DNA from 2 places in the Granulicatella sp. 20925_1_28 genome. Region 2 is predicted to be linked to the other one. Evidence: a T-box and tRNA genes for the amino acid it is inferred to sense, from the RefSeq annotation. Region 2 holds a T-box; the other holds one or more tRNA genes.

Region 1 (6,802 bases), on a different contig from region 2:
GACCCTGCACATCCCCCGATAAACATCAGTAGTAAAAGAAGCACATGTGGGAACAATCCCCAGAGTCCAAAGTCGACCGTTGAATACCCGGTTGTCGTAATAATCGACGATACCGTGAAGAACACACTACGAATTGGAACGCCTAAAGCCGATTGCGTAATCGATAATACGGTGAAAATAATCATCGTAAAGCCAAGGACGATTCCAACATAGGTACGCATTTCTTCGTCTTTAATCACGTCTTTCACAGCGCCTAGAAGAATGAAGTAATATAAGTTAAAGTTGATCCCAAAAAGCATCATCCCTACCCCGATAATCCATTCCACGGCTGCTGCGTTAGCGTAAATACTAAATCCGGCATTATTAATCCCGAAACCACCTGTCCCTGCTGTACCAAACGATAAAAGCAAGGCATCAAAGAGTGGCACTTGGAAGACGACTAAGATAATCGTCAATACGGCTGTCATCGCCAAATAAATCATATATAAAATCTGCGCCGTATGCGCTAATTTCGATACGAGTTTTCCAAACACAGGACCTGGAACTTCCGCACGCATTAGCTGCACGGATTCGGAACCATGACTTGGAAGAATCGCAAGTGCGAATACCAGTACCCCCATCCCACCGACTAAGTGAGTGAAGCTTCTCCAAAATAATGAAGAATGTGCAAGTACTGAAAGGTCTGGGATAATACTTGAACCAGTGGTCGTTAATCCACTTGCCGTTTCAAAGAAGGCATCCACCACATTTGGGATTTCTCCTGTGAAGACAAATGGAAGTCCACCAAAGAACGAGAGTAAAATCCAGCTTAAGGCTACGGTTACGACCCCATCACGCGCCATGATTTTTAGTGGCTCTGGCTTTTTAAAGCTTAAGAGTAGCCCAATTACCAGTAGTAACAGAATCGTTCCAGCATAGGCTAGTTTTTGAGTCAATGACTCATGATAAATAAAGCTAACAATCAGTGGTAAGGCTAAGAGCGCCGCTTCAACTTGAAGCATTTTTCCCACGAAATAGCGAACTGTTTTGATATTCATTCAGACACCTCTATTCCAAAATGTCGTTAATGTCATCAAAGTCTTTTTCCGTTGTAACGACGATTACTTTATCAAATGGCTCGATTGTGTCACTACCGGCTGGGTAAATGAGTTGTTCCCCACGAACGATAAACGCAATCAAGAGGTTCGATTTTGTCTTTAGTTCTGATAAAGGAATTCCACAAATCCCACTATTTTTTTGAACGCGGAATTGAAGTGCTTCAACTTGGTTATCCGCTAAACGGTATAACGCTTCGACATTAGATCCTTGTGTGTTCGAACGTGAACGCACGAATTGGATAATTTCGTTCGCAACGATACGTTTTGGCGTCACGACTGATTGATTATCAAAGCCTTTAAACACTTTAAGAAGCGCTGGACGGCTCATCTTCGTAATAATCTTTGGTACGCCTTGTTGTTTCGCATACGCTGAAAGAATTAAGTTTTCTTCGTCAATCCCTGTCATCGATACAAACACATCATATTCTGTAATACGTTGTTCTTCTAATACATCGTGGTCTGTTCCATCGGCATGAATGATGGTTGAATGTGGGAACGCATAGCTTAAAGTTTCACAGCGTTCTTCATTGACTTCGATGACTTTGGTGTTGATTTTTGTTTGTTTCAACATATTGAGTAAGTAATAAGTAATACGTCCACCACCGACAATCGTAGCAGAAGACACACTCTTCGTTTCTTGACCTGTTAATTTTAAGAAATTGCGAAGGTCTGGATACGCCCCTGTAATAAATACATGGTCGCCTTCTTCCAAAGTAGAATCCCCATCCGGAATAAAGCTTTGGTCATTACGATGAATCACACAGATTAAGATAGATTCAAAACGATTACGCACTTCTTTCAGCGTTAAACCGGCAAGTGCTGATCCTTCGTTGATTTCCAATTCAAGCAAGCTGACACGGTTTCCAACGAAATTTTCTACACTTAACGCAGAAGGATAATTAAAGTTATTCGCGATATCACGAGCCGTTGAAAGCTCTGGGTTAATCAGTAATGAAATCCCTAGACTTTCACGAACGAGTTGTAATTGTTGTGAATACTCAGGATTACGCACACGCGCAACAGTGTATTCCGCCCCAATTTTCTTCGCAAGAATAGATGCAATAATATTAATTTCATCCATTTCCGTTACAGAAATAAAGATGTCACAGTTCTCCACTCCTGCTTCCACAAGAATGTCGTAGCTGGCACCATTTCCGCAAATCCCCATAATATCGAATTTATTTAGTAAACGATCGATTAAATCTTGGTTTTTATCAATCAATACAATGTCATTTTCTTCTGTCGAGAGCTCCTGGCAAATCACTTCGCCGACTTTTCCCCCACCGACAACAACAATTTTCATTTTGTTTCCTCCAGATTGAAAAATCTTATACTTTCCTATTTTACCTTTCTAGTGTGAAAAGGTCAAAGTTTATCTAGTTTTCTACAGGATAAAACCATGGTACACTACTCTTGGAGGATTTTATGAACGAACACGAATTACAACAATTAACGATGGAGATTTCGCGTACCTCTTTTCACCGCGAATTCACTCACAAAATTACGTATAACAGACGTCTGCGTTCCAGCGGAGGTCGCTATCTCTTAAAAACGGGGAATATCGAGATTAATCCCCTTATCGAACAAGAACTGGGGCTTGAAGCGCTCGTTGGCGTCATTAAACATGAACTCTGCCATTATCATTTGCATCAAACAGGCGGTGGTTATCGTCACAGAGATGCTGACTTTAAACGTCTGCTTCATCAAGTGGGCGGAAGCCGCTTTGTCGAACGCATGAAGGAGCCCACCTTCCTATACGAATGCGTGAACTGCCATCACCGTTATCCCCGAATGAGAAAAATGAACACGAATCGTTATGTATGTGGAAAATGTCGTGGAAAATTAATTCTTTTAGATTGAAATTCCGCAAAACATTTGATAAACTAAAGGAGTTCTGCGGTCGTGGCGGAATGGCAGACGCGCTGTCTTGAGGGGGCAGTGGGTGTATACCTGTGCGGGTTCAAGTCCCGCCGGCCGCATAAACCAAATGAAATACGCTAGATGGATAACCATCTAGCGTATTTTTGTGCTTGTGTTTTTATACAATCAAAGCTATCAACGCATTGTAACAAACTCTTCGCTTCCTGTTGGATGAATCGCGACGGTTGCGTCGAAGTCGGCTTTCGTTGCGCCCATTTTAATCGCTACGGCAAAGCCTTGAATCATTTCGTCAACGCCATATCCAATCCCGTGGAGGCCGACTACTTTTTCGTCTGCTCCTGCTGTGATGAGTTTAAAGAGCGCTTGTTGGCGATGGCTTGTGACGGCTGAATACATTCCAGCAAACGTTGATAAGTATGCCTTCACGTTTTCTTTACCGTACTCTTTCACGGCTTGTTCTTCTGAAAGCCCCACTGTTCCAATGGCTGGATGTGAGAACACGACTGTTGGAATCGTTGAGTAGTCCATTTTCGCGTTTGTTTGTCCGTTAAATAAACGTTCTGCTAGTGTGCGTCCTGCTTTAATCGCTACTGGCGTCAATTCTTTTTCACCAGAAACGTCTCCCAGTGCGTACACACCTTGAGCTGTAGTTTCTTGGAATTCATTCACTTTGATAAATCCACGTTCTGTTAATTCCACTCCTGCAGCTTCAAGGTTTAATCCTTCGGTATGAGGAGTGCGTCCTGTTGCCCAAATCACTTTTTCAGCAGCGAAAGTTGTGCCGTCTTCGAAATAAATTTCCACAGTCCCATCTTCAAGTTGAACCAATTTTTGTGGCACTTTGTTTGTGTGCAATGTTGGTCCTGATTTTTCCATTTCCTCAACGAGTACTTCAATAATCGAATGGTCAAAGTTACGTAAAGGACGATCGCGGCGAACGAAAAGATCTGTCTTCACACCTAGCGCATGTAAGACACCCGCAAGTTCTACGGCAATATATCCAGCGCCTAAGATGGCTACAGATTGTGGCAGTTCGTCCCAAGCAAACACATCGTCAGAAGTGCCGCCAAGTTCTTTTCCTTCCACGTTTGGAATGACAGGTTTTGCCCCTGTCGCAATCACGATATGGTTGGCGTGGTACTCTTCCCCATTCACTTCAATCGTGTGGGCATCGACAAAGCGCGCGTACCCTTTAATCACCGTTACGTTGTTTCGTTCAAAAGTCCCATTATAAGAATTACGCGAGCGGTCAATATACGCTTCACGGTTTTTCTTTAATGTCGCAAAATCAAAAGTGACGTTTTCTGCAGTAAATCCATAGTCTGGTCCATACGCGTGAATCGCTTCTGCAATTTGCGCTCCATACCACATAATTTTCTTAGGAACACAGCCGATATTTACACAGGTTCCTCCAAGTAAGTTTCCTTCTACTACGGCTACACGGGCACCATGCATGGCTGCACGGTTTGCTGTGGCAATACCGCCACTACCACCACCGATAGAAATCATATCAAATTCCTTCATACGCTCATCCTCCGTTATTTCGTCACACTCATTCTATCAGAGCGCTTTTGCTTTTGTCTTAAACCCTGCTCATGGAATACGTATTTGCGCAATGAAAAATGATTACTACAAAGCCTTGCGGCTTTTTTTTATAATCGCTGTTACGGGGCACCGGAGCAAGCCTTGGTCTTGCTCCTTCGAAGCTTCAAACGCGGAGTAAGGAACAAGTTCCTACTCCGCGTAATTCTTCATCGATGCGATTCCCCGTTACTGCGATTATAAAATCCGCAGGCTTCTTCGTAATCATTTTTGGTAATTCTTATTTTATGAATCTAAGTTAAAAATACTCTGATAGAATCATGTGCCAATAACGGCCTCTTCGCTCCTTACTACTGTGCTAGTAGTTTGTTTGTGCTTTTAAGTCTGTCTTATTAACGCCTAGACTAGAGCTTTTCAAGCCAGAGGGCACAGAGTGTTTGGACGGCTGGGATAATCGTTGTGATTGAACCGTGGTTATCGTATGCCTTGTACCAGAGTTTGCCAGTTGAGTCATAGGCGTATTGGTACACGACGAGCCAGTGATTCTTATATGGGCTACCTAGAGCGGCAGTGGTTCCTACGACAACAGGAACGCCGTCTTCAAGAAGTCCTGGCACGACCTTTTCACTAAATAAATTAAAGTGTGTCTTATAACCGTATTTCTTCCACTCGTTATTGAGTCCGCGTTGGACGTCCCAATAGAAAGTTCCACGATATGGCAGTGCGTATTCAATTGACGATTCCATCCCTTTTAGAAGCTCGTCCATCGATTGTGTAACGACGCCTTCACGTTTTGCCATGAGAACTGTTAAGCAAGCAGCCGCATACGTTCCGCAGACTCCTGGTGTCTTTTCATTCACATAAGCTTTGAACGGCTGCATCTCCCCTTCAGGAAGGCCTCGCCATTCAACCTTTTCTTCTAAGCTGTGTTTCTTCTCCCACATCATTCGCATTCTCCTTATTGTTCAAACTGATCGTCTTTATTTTTCAAAATGATATTCTATCACTTGTAAGTTTTCATCGAGGTCAAATACAAGCGGTGTTGCAGTTGGGATTTCAAATTTCAAAATTTCGTCTTCGCTTAAGTTGAGCAAGTATTTCACTAAACTACGTAGAGAGTTTCCGTGCGCTACAACGAGCACGTTCTTACCGTCGAGTAAATCCACCGCAATTTCATCTTGCCAAATTGGAAGCACGCGGTCCAAGGTTGTTTTCAACGTTTCCCCTTGAGGAAGGTCCTTCACTTGTAGATGTTTGTAGCGTGGGTCGCTGGCTTGTTTGGCTGCTTCTTCCTCGCTTAAAAGTGGAGGCATCACATCGTATGAACGTCTCCAAAGCAACACTTGTTCGTCGCCATATTTTTCGCGTGTTTCTTGTTTATTGAGTCCTTGTAAGGCTCCATAGTGGCGTTCGTTTAATCGCCAGCTCTTTGTTTCTGGTAAATAATCTTGATTTAATTCAGACAAGACGATATGTCCTGTGTGGATGGCTCTCTTTAATACAGATAAATAGACATGATCGAATTGGATGCCTAATGAACGCAACATTTCTCCTGCATGATGCGCTTCTTCTACCCCTTTAGGAGTTAACTCCACATCGCTCCAACCGGTAAATAAATTGAGGGCGTTCCATTCACTTTCTCCATGTCGAACAAATACTAATTTCATGTTCATTCCTTCTTTCTGAATTTCTACTTATATTGTACGCCTGTTCTCAGAAACTTTCAAAGAACGACGCCCGATGTGTTGCTATTTGCCCTAAATCATCATTTAGTGGTAAAATAAGCTGATATCTATTTCATTAGATGATTGGTAGAAACACTACCTGAAAGGAACATTATGAAATTACTAACGATTATCGAAAAGATAAAACGATTCTCGAATCAGGACTTAGCACTGTACTTACTCATTATCAGTAGCTTCCTTCCGTTTTATCTATTTCTAACATTGTTCGTCTTATATATCATCCTTCTCGCCTTTACGGGAAAATTAAAACAAGTCTTTAAGGACCTACTCTCTCACCCGTTCCTATTGGCGTTTATCGGATTTAGCTTTATCGTATCGATGGTAGCCGGCAACTATATCGGCGCTGTCATCTCGGTTGGATTCGTGATGTATGCGATATTCTTTAAATACTATCAAAGACGATTGACACCGGACTTTTTCCATATCGTTCTACAGACGGTCTTACTCCTCAGCATTTTCGCCGCGGGATTTGCATTCTTAGAACACTACGAAATCGTTCATAAATTTAACTACACCTTCCTATCTCCAAAGATGCAA
Region 2 (6,802 bases):
TACTTAGCTCGAAATCTTCCATTGAAAAACCAAGGAAGCAGATTCCAAAACTTCATGGTTCTTCGTGATAATGCTCGTCCATCGATTCTTTTAGAACTTGGATATTTAAATAACCAAGGCGATAATAAAGTGATTTCTTCTGAAGAATATCAACAAAACATCGCTAAAAGTATTGCAAATGCTCTAAAAGAATATTTCCAATAGACAAACGAAAAGCGATGCTACTCCGAACGGAATAGCATCGCTTCTTTTTATCTTAAAATAAATCGTCAATCTCTTGACTTACTGTTTCTACTGGAGTTGTATAGTTAGCAGTAATTTCTTCAATCACTGTCCCCTCTACAGCCTCTTTAATTAACCCTTCCACATCAAGACGTGCTTCATATTGACGTGCCTTCTCCAGTTTCGGTTTTGTCTTAGGACTTGGCGGCGCAAACACCGTACAACAATCCTCAAACGGTTGAATCGATAACTCGAATGTATCAATTTCTTCAGCAACTTTAATAATATCGAGTTTATCCATTGTAGCTACTGGACGGATAATTGGTGTATTGGTCACATCATTAATCGCCACCATGCTATCTAATGTTTGAGAAGCCACTTGCCCCACTGATTCCCCATTGGCAATCGCAAGAGCACGTGCATTTTCTCTAAGTTGATCCGTAATACGAAGCATGAAACGACGCATAATTGTCATTAAATACGCTTCCGGTACACTCTTCTTGATTTCCTCTTGAATTCTTGAAAAAGGTACCGTTAAGAATTGAATACTTCCACCAAAACGAGCAATTTTAGCTGCTAAGAGTTTTGTTTTCTCTAACGCTTGTGGGCTCGTATACGGTGGGCTTGCAAAGTGCACGCATTGAATTTCCATTCCACGTTTCATCGCAAGATATCCGGCTACTGGTGAATCAATCCCGCCAGATAGCATAAGCATCGCGCGACCACTTGTACCAACAGGAAGTCCCCCTGCTCCTTGGATAGTCTTCAAACTCACCATTAAGTGTTCACGGCGCACATCGATACGGACCGTAATATCCGGTTGTTTTAATTGAACTTTGATATCTGGAAAAGCTTCTAAAACAGCATCCCCTAAAAACAAGTTGATTTGATTCGTATCCATCTCGAATGTGTGATCCGAGCGTCTTGTCATAATCTTAAATGTTTTGTCTTCAAGATCTTCTTGGCTTAATAAGTCTAGAACAACTTTTTTAGCCACTTCCATATCTTTTTCAACAATATATACTGGCGAAATAGACTGAATCCCAAAAATTGGTTTTACCTTTTCGATGACTGCTTCTTCAGGTGCTTCATGTAAATCTAAATACATAAAGTCATAATCAGGAATCACCTTTACCTGAGGAAAGTCTACTAAGGCTTTTTTAATATTTGACGCTAATTTTTGAGTGAACATTTTTTTGTTTCTACCCTTTGTAGAAAGTTCACCATAGCGAATCAAAATTCTAGTTTTCAACGATTTCCTCCTTTTATTTTAAAAACGAAAATTGTTTCATTAACTGATGCAGAACCTTTATAAACTGTTCTACTTCTTCTTTTGTATTGTCGTTTGAGAAGCTTACACGAACAGCTCCTGTCGCCCATTCAGTTGGCACATCCATCGCGTAAAGCGTACTAGATGAATCTGCTTTTTTACTTGAACAAGCAGAAGTCGTAGAAATATAAATGCCGTGATTTTCAAAGGCATGGACAACCACTTCTCCACGAACGCCTTTAATAGCAAAGCATAATACATGACTTGCTCCATCTTCAGGCGAGAAGATGCGGATTTCGGGTTTTGTAGCAAGCTCCTTCCATAGTTGGCTACGAAGTTCTCCTGTAACTGACTTTTCTTCTAAAGCCATTCGTAGAGCTTTTGTTGTAGCTACAATTCCTGGAAGGTTTTCAGTCGTACTACGTTCCCCCTTTTCTTGTCCGCCACCTGTTAAGAGCGCTTGAATCTTTCGTCCAAATTTCTTATACATAATCCCAACGCCTCGTGGTCCATGGAATTTATGCGCAGAAAGGCTCAATAAGTCAATACGTCCAATGGCAAGGAGCTGACTTGCGCGTTCCACTGCCTGAACAGCGTCCACATGAAAATGAATCGATGGGTATTCCTCAAGTACTTTAGCAATTCCAGCAATTGGTTGAACTGCTCCGACTTCATTATTGACAGCCATCACACTTACTAGAATCGTCTCTTTGCGAAGACTCTCTTTTAATTGTTCTACATTTACAATTCCTTTTGAATCGACATCTAAATAAGTTACTTCAAACCCGAAGCGTTCGAGTTGCTTACACGTTTGAAGGACTGATGGATGTTCAATTTTTGTGGTGATGATATGTTTCCCAAAAACAGACTTCTCAAGCGCTGTCCCTTTAATCGCCCAGTTATTCGATTCAGTCCCGCCTGAGGTGAAGAAAATCTCCTCAGGTTGAACTGATAATAAACTAGCCACTTGTGCTCTTGCCTTGGTCAACACTTGATATGCATCGACTCCTAATTGATGTAAGCTAGATGGATTTCCGAAGAACTTTTGGCTAACTTGAACATAGCTCGTTAATGCATCATCATAAATTTCCGTTGTTGCTGCATTATCAAAATAAATCATTCTACTTTCCTTTCAAACTCCATTAGTTTGCAACGATGTTTACTAAACGTCCTGGAACGGCAATCACATTACGGATTGTTTTTCCTTCGATGGCAGATTTCACTGATTCATGGTCTTTGGCAAGTGCCTCAAGAGCTGCAGCATCTGCGTCGGTTGGAACCATTACGCGTGCTTTAATCTTACCATTCACTTGGAAAATGACTTCAACTTCATCTTCGACTAATTTAGATTCATCGTAAGTTGGCCATGGTTCATAACTGATTGATTCTGTAAATCCAAATTTACTCCAGATTTCTTCAGCCATATGTGGTGCTAATGGCGCAATCAATTGTACAAGACCTTTCATGTAATCGAATGGCAATGCGTCTGCTTTATAAGCTTCGTTGACAAAAATCATCATTTGAGAAATTGCAGTGTTGAAATGCAACTCTTCGAAGTCTTCTGTCACTTTCTTCACTGTTTGATGGTACACTTTATCCAATTTACCATCGTTTAGTTTTGTGATACGGTCACGCATCTTACCATTATCATCAATCATCAATCTCCAGAAGCGATCTAGGAACTTACGGCTACCTTCAAGTCCTTTTTCACTCCAAGCAATCGATGCGTCAAGAGGTCCCATGAACATTTCATAGACACGTAATGTATCCGCACCATATTCACGAACAACATCATCAGGGTTTACAACGTTCCCTTTAGATTTAGACATTTTCTCATTACCTTCACCGAGAATCATCCCTTGGTTAAATAATTTTTGGAATGGTTCTTTGTTTGGAACAACGCCTAAATCGTATAACACTTTATACCAGAAACGAGCATATAGTAAGTGTAGAACGGCATGCTCCGCACCACCAATATATAAATCAACTGGTAACCATTGTTTTACTTTCTCTGGATCTACAATTTTTTCTTTGTTATGTGGATCAACATAACGTACAAAGTACCATGAGCTTCCTGCCCATTGTGGCATTGTATTTGTTTCACGACGACCCTTCTTACCTGTTACAGGGTCTGTGACATAAAGCCAGTCTTCAATTGCAGCCAGTGGAGATTCCCCAGTACCACTAGGACGAATTTTATCTGTTTTAGGCAATACTAATGGCAATTCAGATTCAGGAACAGTTGTCATAGTACCGTCTTCCCAATGAATCACTGGAATTGGTTCACCCCAATAACGTTGGCGTGAGAACAACCAGTCGCGTAGACGATAGCTTACTTTAGCTGCTCCTACGCCATGTTCTTCTAGCCATTCATTCATTTTTGCAATCGCATCAGCTTTATTCAATCCATCTAGGAAATCTGAATGAATATGCACACCGTCACCAGTGTATGCTTCTTCTTCGACGTTTCCGCCTTCGATGACTGGAATGATGTCTAATCCAAATACTTTAGCGAATTCGTAGTCGCGTTCATCGTGAGCTGGAACAGCCATGATCGCACCTGTACCATAAGTACTTAATACATAGTCTGCAATCCAGATCGGAATTTCTTTTCCGTTTACTGGGTTAACCGCGTACGCACCAGTAAATACCCCTGTTTTTTCTTTAGAAAGTTCTGTACGTTCTAAGTCTGATTTTGTAGAAACAGCTGCAATATAAGCATCCACTGCTTCTTTTTGTTCAGGAGTGACAATCTTTTGAACCAATTCATGTTCTGGCGCTAATACATTGTAAGTCGCTCCAAATAATGTATCCGGACGTGTTGTGAAGACTTCGAAGCTTTCGTCTGTACCTTTAACGTTGAAACGAACTTGAGCTCCTTCTGAACGACCAATCCAATTTCTTTGCATATCTTTGATGCTTTCTGGCCAATCTAAATCATCCAAATCTTCTAAAAGACGATCAGCGTATGCAGTAATTTTAAGCATCCATTGTTTCATTGGTTTACGGTAAACAGGATGTCCTCCACGTTCACTCTTACCATCAATAACTTCTTCGTTTGCTAGTACTGTTCCAAGCGCTGGGCACCAGTTCACTGGAATTTCAGCTTCATAAGCAAGTCCCATTTCCACTAATTTTGTGAAAATCCATTGAGTCCATTTATAGTATTCTGGATCCGTTGTATTAATTTCGCGGTCCCAGTCATAGCTGAACCCTAATTCATTAATTTGACGTTTGAAGTTCGCAACGTTTACTTTCGTGAATTCTGCTGGGTCATTTCCTGTATCAAGAGCGTATTGTTCTGCAGGAAGTCCAAATGCATCCCATCCCATTGGGTGAAGTACATTGTATCCTTGTGCACGTTTCATACGAGAAATGGCATCTGTTGCTGTATAACCTTCTGGATGTCCTACGTGAAGTCCTTGTCCTGAAGGATAAGGGAACATATCTAACGCGTAGAAGTTTTTCTTAGAAGGATCTTCTGTTGTTTTGAACGTATGATGTTCTTTCCAATATTTTTGCCATTTAGGCTCGATTTCTAGATGATTAAATGTCATCTGATTCACTCCTTTCAAAATAAAAAACGCCCCACCTGTCATTGACAGATAGGACGCAATACGTGTTACCACCTAATAATTTTACTCATCTTACCTGTAACGCGGGCGAGGCGGATACTCTTACTATCAGTTCAGAGTTCGGCTAAAAGGCGAGTTCAGTTTATTGAAATGATGCATTTTCACCAACCATGCACTCTCTACGTCTATCAAAGAAACTTACTATTCCTCTATCTGCTTTTGTGAGTATTATTCTAGCAGATTATTTAGAAACTTTCAACACTTGACCAACTCGGATAGTATTTGAAGTTAAGCCGTTTAAAGCTCTTAATTCAGATAATGTTAAGCCGTTATTCTTAGCGATACGGAATAAAGTATCACCTGCTTGAACTGTGTGAGTTGATGCACCAGTTGAATAGCTTACTGTAGTCGCTTTAGTAGTTGAAGTTGTTGCTTTTGCTGAACCAGATACTACTAATTGTTGACCAGGACGAATTGTGCTTGTTTCTGATAAGCCGTTGATTGATAACAATGTTGTTAATGAAATACCGTGGTTGTAAGCAATACGGTATAAAGTATCTCCTGCTTTAACAGTATAAGTACCGTTACCAGATGTTGACCCAGCTGATTGGTAGCTTACTTGTGTAGCAGTTGCTTGGCTAGCATTTCCTGAAACAGATAATGTTTGGCCAGGACGGATTACTGAAGATTGTGATAATCCATTGATGCTTAATAATGTATTTAAGCTCATGCCTGAACGACGAGCGATACTGTATAAAGTATCACCTGCTTGAACTGTATATGTTCCAGAAGTTGATGTTGAAGTCGCTGTTGTTTTAGATGGTGTGTATCCTGCAGATACAGTACGTCCATCTGATTGACCAACTGTTAAGCTTTGTCCAGGGAAAATCACTGATGATTGTGATAATCCGTTAATGCTTAATAATGTGTTTAAGCTCATACCTGAACGACGTGCAATACTGTATAAAGTATCACCTGGTTGAACAATGTAGTTACCAGAGCTTGTACGAGTTGAAGCAGTATTTGTTTTAACGACTGTTGATGCAGATTCTCCACCTACAACACGTAAAGTTTGACCTGGTTGAATTACACTTGAAGTAGAAATTCCATTTGCTGAAACTAATTGAGATAAACTCATACCAAATTTACGGCTAATTCCATATAATGTATCCCCTGCTTTAACTGTGTAGTATCCATTTGCAGTTGCTTTAGCAGTATTTGAAACTGATTTTGTGCTTACTGTTGTAGCTACTGTAGAATTTGTTTGTTTTGCTGGTGTGCCTAAAGATAATGATTGACCAGGACGAATCACTGATGAAGTTGATAAACCATTCACAGTTAATAATTGGTCTACACTTACACCCGCTTTACGACTGATACCGTATAAGGTATCACCTGCTTGAACTGTATATTGTCCGCCAGTAGAAGAAGTTCTTTCTTCAATACTAGCAGCAATCGCAGTTGCAGTCCCATTATCATATTTTGTTAATCCGTATTGTTCGATGATACGGTTTAATTTTGCATAGTAAGCAGTATCTGTTGCATAACGTCCTGTTAAATAACGTGTAGCATCTTGATAGCTGTTTGTACGGCTCTTCCAAGCACCTGAATAGAACAATGGTGCACCTTTAATACCGTTGATGATTTTATCTACATAGTCATCCATAGACTCTTTGTAAGAAGGATATTTTCTGAAGTTATCGTAAATACCATAGTATTTTTGAGCTCCAGCATC

The links. The T-box of region 2 lies ahead of leuS (leucine--tRNA ligase). A T-box ahead of a tRNA ligase gene usually reads a tRNA of that ligase, here a tRNA-Leu.
Region 1: it encodes a tRNA-Leu, which carries the amino acid that the T-box ahead of leuS (leucine--tRNA ligase) is inferred to sense. The anticodon was not compared.

Annotation. Positions count from the first base shown of each region.
Region 1 is NZ_JAPWBS010000008.1:58,268-65,069, reverse strand. Features, by position in the region: gene O3793_RS05550 (TrkH family potassium uptake protein) at 1-1,037, opposite strand, end outside; gene trkA (Trk system potassium transporter TrkA) at 1,048-2,400, opposite strand; gene O3793_RS05540 (SprT family protein) at 2,523-2,957, shown strand; tRNA gene O3793_RS05535 (tRNA-Leu) at 2,994-3,076, shown strand; gene gorA (glutathione-disulfide reductase) at 3,153-4,502, opposite strand; gene O3793_RS05525 (dihydrolipoamide dehydrogenase) at 4,925-5,467, opposite strand; gene gpmA (2,3-diphosphoglycerate-dependent phosphoglycerate mutase) at 5,501-6,187, opposite strand; gene O3793_RS05515 (O-antigen ligase family protein) at 6,359-6,802, shown strand, end outside.
Region 2 is NZ_JAPWBS010000001.1:57,654-64,455, reverse strand. Features, by position in the region: gene O3793_RS00280 (N-acetylmuramoyl-L-alanine amidase) at 1-204, shown strand, start outside; gene thiI (tRNA uracil 4-sulfurtransferase ThiI) at 257-1,474, opposite strand; gene O3793_RS00270 (cysteine desulfurase family protein) at 1,488-2,612, opposite strand; gene leuS (leucine--tRNA ligase) at 2,635-5,049, opposite strand; T-box leader at 5,096-5,290, opposite strand; gene O3793_RS00260 (LysM peptidoglycan-binding domain-containing protein) at 5,309-6,802, opposite strand, start outside.